2 regions of the Parageobacillus sp. KH3-4 genome follow, and region 1 is predicted to be linked to the other one. Evidence: a T-box and tRNA genes for the amino acid it is inferred to sense, from the RefSeq annotation. Region 1 holds a T-box; the other holds one or more tRNA genes.

Region 1 (4,407 bases):
AAGCGGCCCCATGAACATTTCGTATAACCGCAGCGTATCAGCGCCATGGCTTTCGATAATATCGTCTGGGTTGACGACATTTCCTCTTGATTTACTCATTTTTTCATTGTTTTCCCCAAGAATCATTCCTTGGTTAAATAGTTTTTGGAACGGCTCTTTTGTCGGCACAACGCCGATATCGTATAAAAACTTATGCCAGAAACGCGCATACAATAAGTGAAGCACCGCATGCTCTGCACCGCCGATATATACGTCCACCGGCAGCCATTTTTTCAGTTTTTCCGGATCGGCAAGCTGTTTGTCGTTATGCGGGTCAATATAACGCAAATAATACCAGCAGCTTCCTGCCCATTGCGGCATCGTATTCGTTTCACGGCGTCCTTTTTTGCCTGTTTTCGGATCGACGACATTGACCCATTCCTCAATGTTCGCAAGCGGCGATTCTCCCGTGCCTGACGGCTTAATTTGATCCGTTTTTGGTAGCTTTAACGGAAGTTCTTCTTCCGGCACCGGTGTCATCGTGCCATCTTCCCAATGGATGATCGGAATCGGTTCGCCCCAGTAGCGCTGACGGCTGAACAGCCAGTCGCGGAGACGGTATGTGACTTTCTTTTGTCCTTTTCCATTGGCTTCTAGCCACTCAATCATTTTCTTGATCGCTTCTTCTTTGTTCAGGCCGTTTAAGAAATCGGAATTAATATGCTCGCCGTCTCCCGTGTACGCTTCTTTCGCAATATCGCCGCCGGCGACGACTTCCTTGATTGGCAAGTTAAATTTTTTCGCGAATTCGTAGTCGCGCTCATCATGCGCCGGCACGGCCATAATCGCGCCCGTACCATAGCTCATTAACACATAATCAGCAATCCAAATTGGCAGCTTCTCGCCAGTGACTGGATGAATCGCATATGCGCCGGTAAATACCCCTGTTTTTTCTTTCGCTAAATCGGTACGCTCAAGGTCGCTTTTGCTTTTAATGGAATCCAAATACGCTTCTACTGCCGCTCTTTGCTCTGGAGTTGTAATTTTTTCGACAAGCGGATGTTCCGGTGCCAACACGGTATATGTTGCGCCAAATAGGGTATCTGGGCGGGTCGTAAAGACCGTGAACGTTTCCTCGTGGCCATCCACTTCAAAGCGAATTTCCGCGCCTTCTGAACGGCCGATCCAGTTTCGCTGCATTTCCTTGATGCTTTCCGGCCAATCCAATTCTTCTAAGTCTTCCAAAAGGCGGTCTGCATACGCCGTAATGCGAAGCATCCACTGTCTCATCGGTTTGCGGATGACTGGATGGCCGCCGCGCTCGCTTCTGCCGTTAATGACTTCTTCGTTGGCAAGCACCGTTCCTAACGCAGGGCACCAGTTGACCGGCACTTCATCCATATAAGCTAAGCCTTTTTCATATAACTTCAAGAAAATCCATTGCGTCCATTTATAGTAATTTGGATCAGTCGTATTGATTTCCCGGTCCCAATCGTATGAAAATCCTAACGATTTAATTTGGCGGCGGAACGTATTAATGTTTTTCTCAGTAAATTCCGCGGGGTCGTTTCCGGTATCAAGGGCATACTGCTCCGCCGGCAAACCGAACGCGTCCCATCCCATTGGATGAAGCACGTTATAGCCTTGCATTCGTTTCATCCGTGCTAAAATATCTGTCGCCGTGTAGCCTTCCGGATGACCGACGTGCAGCCCCGCGCCGGACGGATACGGAAACATATCCAACACGTAAAATTTTGGCTTGTCATCGTCATCAACCGTTTTAAACGTTTTGTTTTTTTCCCAATAATCCTGCCATTTTTTCTCGATTTCGCGATGATTGAAGCTCATTGTCTTTCCTCCTGTCTTTTTGTCATATGAGATACACGTACGAAAAAACCCCCCATCCCAAAAGGGACGAGAGGTGAAAATTCCCGCGGTACCACCCTTATTAGCACGCGCCGACGCGCATGCTCACTCTCATCATTAACGCAGATTCACGGCGGGCATTACGAGGCGAAAGCCGCTCATGCCCGCAACTCCGAGGCGAGTTCGTGAACAAACTTCGGTTGACTCGCACCGACCGTCAACTCTCTGCCGCCCGTTTTGTTCACTACTACTCCTCTTCACCGTTATTTCCAATATTGTTCGTGATAATATTTTAAAAAATTTGTCGGTTGATTGCAAGTAGCGGAAAATGGAGCTTATATTCTATATATGCCGCTTTTATCCGCATGTAGCTAGTTATCCGTCTATTTTATGCCACATTTCCGGCGGATTTAGCTCATAGATGCCGTTTTCGCGATACATATAGTTATTCATGATAAATTCGCGGCGAATCGTTGCATAATCTTCATGGAATTTTTTAATGTACTCATTGATTTCTTTTTCTGTATACCGTTTTCCCGGCTTCAACCCTTTCAGCATATGCTCAAGCACAATCAACTTCTTCTTTCTTTGCGCTGGAATATTTTTTAAACGGCCATCGCTCGTAAAAAAGTTGTCGATAATTTTTTGGCGCTCTGCGGCTTTTTCTTTCATTTCTTTTTTCACCTCGTTTTGTTCAGTCAAATCAAGCAGCGCACGCGTGTAATGCTTTACTACGGACGGCTGCAAGTAAAAATAAATGATGTTTCCATCGCGTCGTTCATAAACGATGTTTACGTCGCGGAGCTTTTTGAGATGATGGGTGATCGTCGCTGGGGTCAATCCAAGTTTCCCAGCAATTGCTTGACCGTGCAGCGGCCCTTGCGAAAGCAGTTTTATAATGCGAAGACGCGTTGGATCACCAATCGCCTTGAAAAATGTCACTAAACGATGAAGCTGCATGGCTACCCTCCTTTTTATATTTGATAATTATCTAATTAGATATATATCTAATTAGATGACCGTTGTCAACCTCTAATAAACAAAAAGCGGAGTAGAGGACATGTCTACTCCACGGTAACCGTTTGTTTCTTCCTTTTTTGCTTCTTTGGCAAGTTCCGAGCATAGAAAAACGTCGTGATAAGCGACAGCGCAGAAAAGAAAACAAGCGCGGCAAACATCATCGACCGAAATCCACTGATTTTATCAAATAATATTTCCCCAACCAAATTTCCAACCACGCTTGCCCCAGAATTCAACATAAGCACCATTCCAGCGACAGAAAGCGATTTTTCAAGCTGCCCATGAACGCCAATCGCATTCATCGTCCATAAAAAAGAAGCCAATGTCATGTTCATCGCCATGCCAATCATTAATATCCAAAGCATACAGGGCATCATACGTCCTTCTTCAATATTCGAACGCCAAAGTAACTGTATGTCGTTTGCAATAAAAAAAAGCTTGCCGACTTCGACAAGCTATTCTCCTACTCCGCGCGCTGCTTCGCTTTTTGCGGCTGCCCTCCTGTTTGTTCATACGCTTTCTTCGCTTGTTTTACTGGGTCCACCTCTTTTCCTAATTCAATATCATGATTGTTGATGCCGTTTCTCGTTTTTTGTTCTGGATTGTTCTGCTTCGAACGTTTTTGCACGACGCACCCCCTCCTTAATGATTGAGCAAAATCATTTCGTTTTGCAATTGCTGCAGCTGCAGGCGCATCCGGTGCAATTGTTCGCGCTGTTGCGCATTGCAGCTAAGCGCCAAATGCGCCAAATCATTCACTGCATTCTCCAGCATTTGCTGCGCTTGTGTATATTCCATGTCATTGTAATGTTCTTGCTTTTGCGCCTCTGTATATTGCTCTTTCGCATAACGAATAACATCTTCGCAATGTTGCAAAAATTCATCGACCGATTGCCGCGTTGCCATAACATTCCCTCCAACCGTATAATCGTTTCTCATCTTTTAATGTGCGCATTTTATTTTGCGGATATCACGTTAATGATTGGCAATAGTCGATTTTTCCCGCCAACCATGTTACAATGCTAAAATGATATGATTTTCGATAAGGAGGGAGCTGTGTTGAAGCAGCCCAACCCATTTCCATATACAAATGATCATAAACGTTACCATACATGGAACTACCATTTGCAGCAAACGTTTGGCCATAAAGTATTTAAAGTCGCTCTTGACGGCGGCTTTGACTGTCCAAACCGTGACGGGACGGTGGCCTATGGCGGTTGCACATTTTGCAGCGCGGCGGGATCGGGCGATTTTGCCGGCAATCGCGCAGATGACCTTGTTACCCAATTTAATCAAATGAAAGAAAAAATGCATAAAAAATGGAAAAGCGGAAAATATTTAGCTTATTTTCAGGCGTTCACGAATACACACGCTCCCGTCGGTGTATTGCGGGAAAAATACGAAACCGTCTTAAACTTGGACGGAGTTGTCGGGCTGTCCATCGCCACGCGCCCGGACTGCCTTCCAGACGACGTTGTCGAATATTTGGCAGAGCTGAACGAGCGCACGTATTTATGGGTCGAGCTCGGTTTGCAGACGGTG
Region 2 (4,407 bases), 600 kb from region 1:
AGGGCGAGCAGGCTGCTGGAATAGCCTGTCCAAGCGGTTAGGCCGCCAGATAGGCAAATCCGTCTGGCAACAAGGCGGAGCCGTGATGGCGAAGGGACCTTTGGTCCCGAAGTCCCCGATCCTACACTGCCAAGAAAAGCCTCTAGCGAGGTGGGAGGTGCCCGTACCGCAAACCGACACAGGTAGGCGAGGAGAGAATCCTAAGGTGCGCGGGAGAACTCTCGTTAAGGAACTCGGCAAAATGACCCCGTAACTTCGGGAGAAGGGGTGCTCTCTTGGGTCTCAAGCCCGAGGGAGCCGCAGTGAAAAGGCCCAAGCGACTGTTTATCAAAAACACAGGTCTCTGCGAAGCCGAAAGGCGAAGTATAGGGGCTGACACCTGCCCGGTGCTGGAAGGTTAAGGGGAGCGCTTAAGCCGCAAGGCTGAAGGTGCGAACCGAAGCCCCAGTAAACGGCGGCCGTAACTATAACGGTCCTAAGGTAGCGAAATTCCTTGTCGGGTAAGTTCCGACCCGCACGAAAGGTGTAACGACTTGGGCACTGTCTCAACGAGAGACCCGGTGAAATCATACTACCTGTGAAGATGCAGGTTACCCGCGACAGGACGGAAAGACCCCGTGGAGCTTTACTGCAGCCTGATATGGAATTTTGGTATCGCTTGTACAGGATAGGTGGGAGCCTGGGAAGCCGGAGCGCCAGCTTCGGTGGAGGCGGCGGTGGGATACCACCCTGGCGGTATTGAAATTCTAACCCGCACCCCTTATCGGGGTGGGAGACAGTGTCAGGTGGGCAGTTTGACTGGGGCGGTCGCCTCCCAAAAGGTAACGGAGGCGCCCAAAGGTTCCCTCAGAATGGTTGGAAATCATTCGGAGAGTGCAAAGGCAGAAGGGAGCTTGACTGCGAGACGGACAGGTCGAGCAGGGACGAAAGTCGGGCTTAGTGATCCGGTGGTTCCGTATGGAAGGGCCATCGCTCAACGGATAAAAGCTACCCCGGGGATAACAGGCTGATCTCCCCCAAGAGTCCACATCGACGGGGAGGTTTGGCACCTCGATGTCGGCTCATCGCATCCTGGGGCTGTAGTCGGTCCCAAGGGTTGGGCTGTTCGCCCATTAAAGCGGTACGCGAGCTGGGTTCAGAACGTCGTGAGACAGTTCGGTCCCTATCCGTCGCGGGCGCAGGAAATTTGAGAGGAGCTGTCCTTAGTACGAGAGGACCGGGATGGACGCACCGCTGGTGTACCAGTTGTCCCGCCAGGGGCACCGCTGGGTAGCTATGTGCGGAAGGGATAAGCGCTGAAAGCATCTAAGCGTGAAGCCCCCCTCAAGATGAGATTTCCCATCGCGAAAAGCGAGTAAGATCCCTCGAAGATGACGAGGTCGATAGGTCCGAGGTGGAAGCGTGGCGACACGTGGAGCTGACGGATACTAATCGATCGAGGACTTAACCAAGCGGAACGGAAAAGCGAAGGAAGCCGCCCAGCGAAACGGCTTCTTCCAAACGGACGGTTATCTAGTTTTGAGGGAATGAAATTCCCCTTGACAATGTCATCGATTGAACTATAATAGAACTAGTTCGTTATTTGCCTAGTGACAATAGCGGAGAGGAAACACCCGTTCCCATTCCGAACACGGAAGTTAAGCTCTCCAGCGCCGATGGTAGTTGGGGCCAGCGCCCCTGCGAGAGTAGGTCGTCGCTAGGCAGTTTATAATGGAGGATTAGCTCAGCTGGGAGAGCACTTGCCTTACAAGCAAGGGGTCGGCGGTTCGATCCCGTCATCCTCCACCATTACTTGTCAAAGCAAAATCATTGTTTTTTATGACAGGCTATTCGCTCAGTAGAATAGCGCAACACATCTGTGAATTAATTGCAGTTGTCCTGAAGCATTTACTTCTTATGAGTAAGCTAGCAGAGGAATGGACAACAAAGAGTATAACATAACAGAATAGTTTTGTTTATTATGAGCCATTAGCTCAGTAGGTAGAGCATCTGACTTTTAATCAGAGGGTCGGAGGTTCGAATCCTCCATGGCTCACTTTTTAGCTGCGGGTGTGGCGGAATTGGCAGACGCACCAGAATCAGGATCTGGCGCCTTATGGCGTGGGGGTTCAAGTCCCTCCACCCGCACTTCATATTGAAGCTGCGGAAGTAGTTCAGTGGTAGAACACCACCTTGCCAAGGTGGGGGTCGCGGGTTCGAGTCCCGTCTTCCGCTCCAGTAACCGCCGGGGTGGCGGAATTGGCAGACGCACAGGACTTAAAATTCTGGGGTAGGTAACTACCGTGCCGGTTCGAGTCCGGCCCTCGGCATATGCGCTCGTAGCTCAATTGGATAGAGCATCTGACTACGGATCAGAAGGTTAGGGGTTCGAATCCTCTCGAGCGCGTCATTACGGGAAGTAGCTCAGCTTGGTAGAGCACATGGTTTGGGACCATGGGGTCGCAGGTTCGAATCCTGTCTTCCCGATTTAGAGAAAAGAGGGGGCCTTAGCTCAGCTGGGAGAGCGCCTGCTTTGCACGCAGGAGGTCATCGGTTCGATCCCGATAGGCTCCACTTATTTATTTAAAAATTTAATGTTCTTTGAAAACTGAACAAAACGAAGCGTCCACATAGAAAAGTGAAGGCGACTGAATAGCCCCGACAGGCGCTGGAGGACTCGCGAGGAGGCGGTTGCCGCCACAGCGAGACCGAAGCGTCCCGAGGGGCTAGGAGCCGAAGCTGAAGATAAGCCAATCCACTTTCTATGGAGAGTTTGATCCTGGCTCAGGACGAACGCTGGCGGCGTGCCTAATACATGCAAGTCGAGCGGACCGGGCGGAAGCTTGCTTCCGCTTGGTTAGCGGCGGACGGGTGAGTAACACGTGGGTAACCTGCCCGTAAGACCGGGATAACTCCGGGAAACCGGAGCTAATACCGGATAACACCGAAGACCGCATGGTCTTTGGTTGAAAGGCGGCTTCGGCTGCCACTTGCGGATGGGCCCGCGGCGCATTAGCTAGTTGGTGAGGTAACGGCTCACCAAGGCGACGATGCGTAGCCGGCCTGAGAGGGTGACCGGCCACACTGGGACTGAGACACGGCCCAGACTCCTACGGGAGGCAGCAGTAGGGAATCTTCCGCAATGGACGAAAGTCTGACGGAGCGACGCCGCGTGAGCGAAGAAGGTCTTCGGATCGTAAAGCTCTGTTGTTAGGGAAGAAGAAGTGCCGTTCGAACAGGGCGGCACGGTGACGGTACCTAACGAGAAAGCCCCGGCTAACTACGTGCCAGCAGCCGCGGTAATACGTAGGGGGCGAGCGTTGTCCGGAATTATTGGGCGTAAAGCGCGCGCAGGCGGTCCCTTAAGTCTGATGTGAAAGCCCACGGCTTAACCGTGGAGGGTCATTGGAAACTGGGGGACTTGAGTGCAGAAGAGGAGAGCGGAATTCCACGTGTAGCGGTGAAATGCGTAGAGATGTGGAGGAACACCAGTGGCGAAGGCGGCTCTCTGGTCTGTAACTGACGCTGAGGCGCGAAAGCGTGGGGAGCAAACAGGATTAGATACCCTGGTAGTCCACGCCGTAAACGATGAGTGCTAAGTGTTAGAGGGGTTACCCCTTTAGTGCTGTAGCTAACGCGTTAAGCACTCCGCCTGGGGAGTACGGCCGCAAGGCTGAAACTCAAAGGAATTGACGGGGGCCCGCACAAGCGGTGGAGCATGTGGTTTAATTCGAAGCAACGCGAAGAACCTTACCAGGTCTTGACATCCCCTGACAACCCTGGAGACAGGGCGTTCCTCCCTTCGGGAGGACAGGGTGACAGGTGGTGCATGGTTGTCGTCAGCTCGTGTCGTGAGATGTTGGGTTAAGTCCCGCAACGAGCGCAACCCTCGCCCCTAGTTGCCAGCATTCAGTTGGGCACTCTAGGGGGACTGCCGGTGACAAACCGGAGGAAGGTGGGGATGACGTCAAATCATCATGCCCCTTATGACCTGGGCTACACACGTGCTACAATGGGCGGTACAAAGGGCTGCGAACCCGCGAGGGGGAGCGAATCCCAAAAAGCCGCTCTCAGTTCGGATTGCAGGCTGCAACTCGCCTGCATGAAGCCGGAATCGCTAGTAATCGCGGATCAGCATGCCGCGGTGAATACGTTCCCGGGCCTTGTACACACCGCCCGTCACACCACGAGAGCTTGCAACACCCGAAGTCGGTGAGGTAACCCGCAAGGGAGCCAGCCGCCGAAGGTGGGGCAAGTGATTGGGGTGAAGTCGTAACAAGGTAGCCGTACCGGAAGGTGCGGCTGGATCACCTCCTTTCTAAGGACATCATCGTGAAAATAAAGTGGACGCGGAGTTTTGTTCAGTTTTGAAGGAACATTGGTTGTTCCTTCAAATGCTTTGCGCCTGCGTCTATGAACGGATGCAGG

Evidence for each region. A T-box is a leader RNA that pairs with one kind of tRNA and senses whether it is charged. The one in region 1 lies ahead of leuS (leucine--tRNA ligase), so its partner is inferred to be a tRNA-Leu.
Region 2: it encodes a tRNA-Leu, which carries the amino acid that the T-box ahead of leuS (leucine--tRNA ligase) is inferred to sense. The anticodon was not compared.

What each region holds. Positions count from the first base shown of each region.
Region 1 is NZ_AP025627.1:692,410-696,816, reverse strand. It holds gene leuS (leucine--tRNA ligase) at 1-1,827, opposite strand, end outside; T-box leader at 1,887-2,115, opposite strand; gene MWM02_RS03580 (DUF2087 domain-containing protein) at 2,221-2,805, opposite strand; gene MWM02_RS03575 (MFS transporter) at 2,910-3,230, opposite strand; gene MWM02_RS03570 (hypothetical protein) at 3,329-3,493, opposite strand; gene MWM02_RS03565 (YtzC family protein) at 3,508-3,771, opposite strand; gene mnmL (tRNA modification radical SAM protein MnmL/YtqA) at 3,925-4,407, shown strand, end outside.
Region 2 is NZ_AP025627.1:90,621-95,027, forward strand. It holds rRNA gene MWM02_RS00455 (23S ribosomal RNA) at 1-1,451, shown strand, start outside; rRNA gene rrf (5S ribosomal RNA) at 1,586-1,702, shown strand; tRNA gene MWM02_RS00465 (tRNA-Val) at 1,713-1,788, shown strand; tRNA gene MWM02_RS00470 (tRNA-Lys) at 1,963-2,035, shown strand; tRNA gene MWM02_RS00475 (tRNA-Leu) at 2,046-2,127, shown strand; tRNA gene MWM02_RS00480 (tRNA-Gly) at 2,143-2,217, shown strand; tRNA gene MWM02_RS00485 (tRNA-Leu) at 2,224-2,309, shown strand; tRNA gene MWM02_RS00490 (tRNA-Arg) at 2,313-2,386, shown strand; tRNA gene MWM02_RS00495 (tRNA-Pro) at 2,393-2,466, shown strand; tRNA gene MWM02_RS00500 (tRNA-Ala) at 2,481-2,553, shown strand; rRNA gene MWM02_RS00505 (16S ribosomal RNA) at 2,741-4,297, shown strand.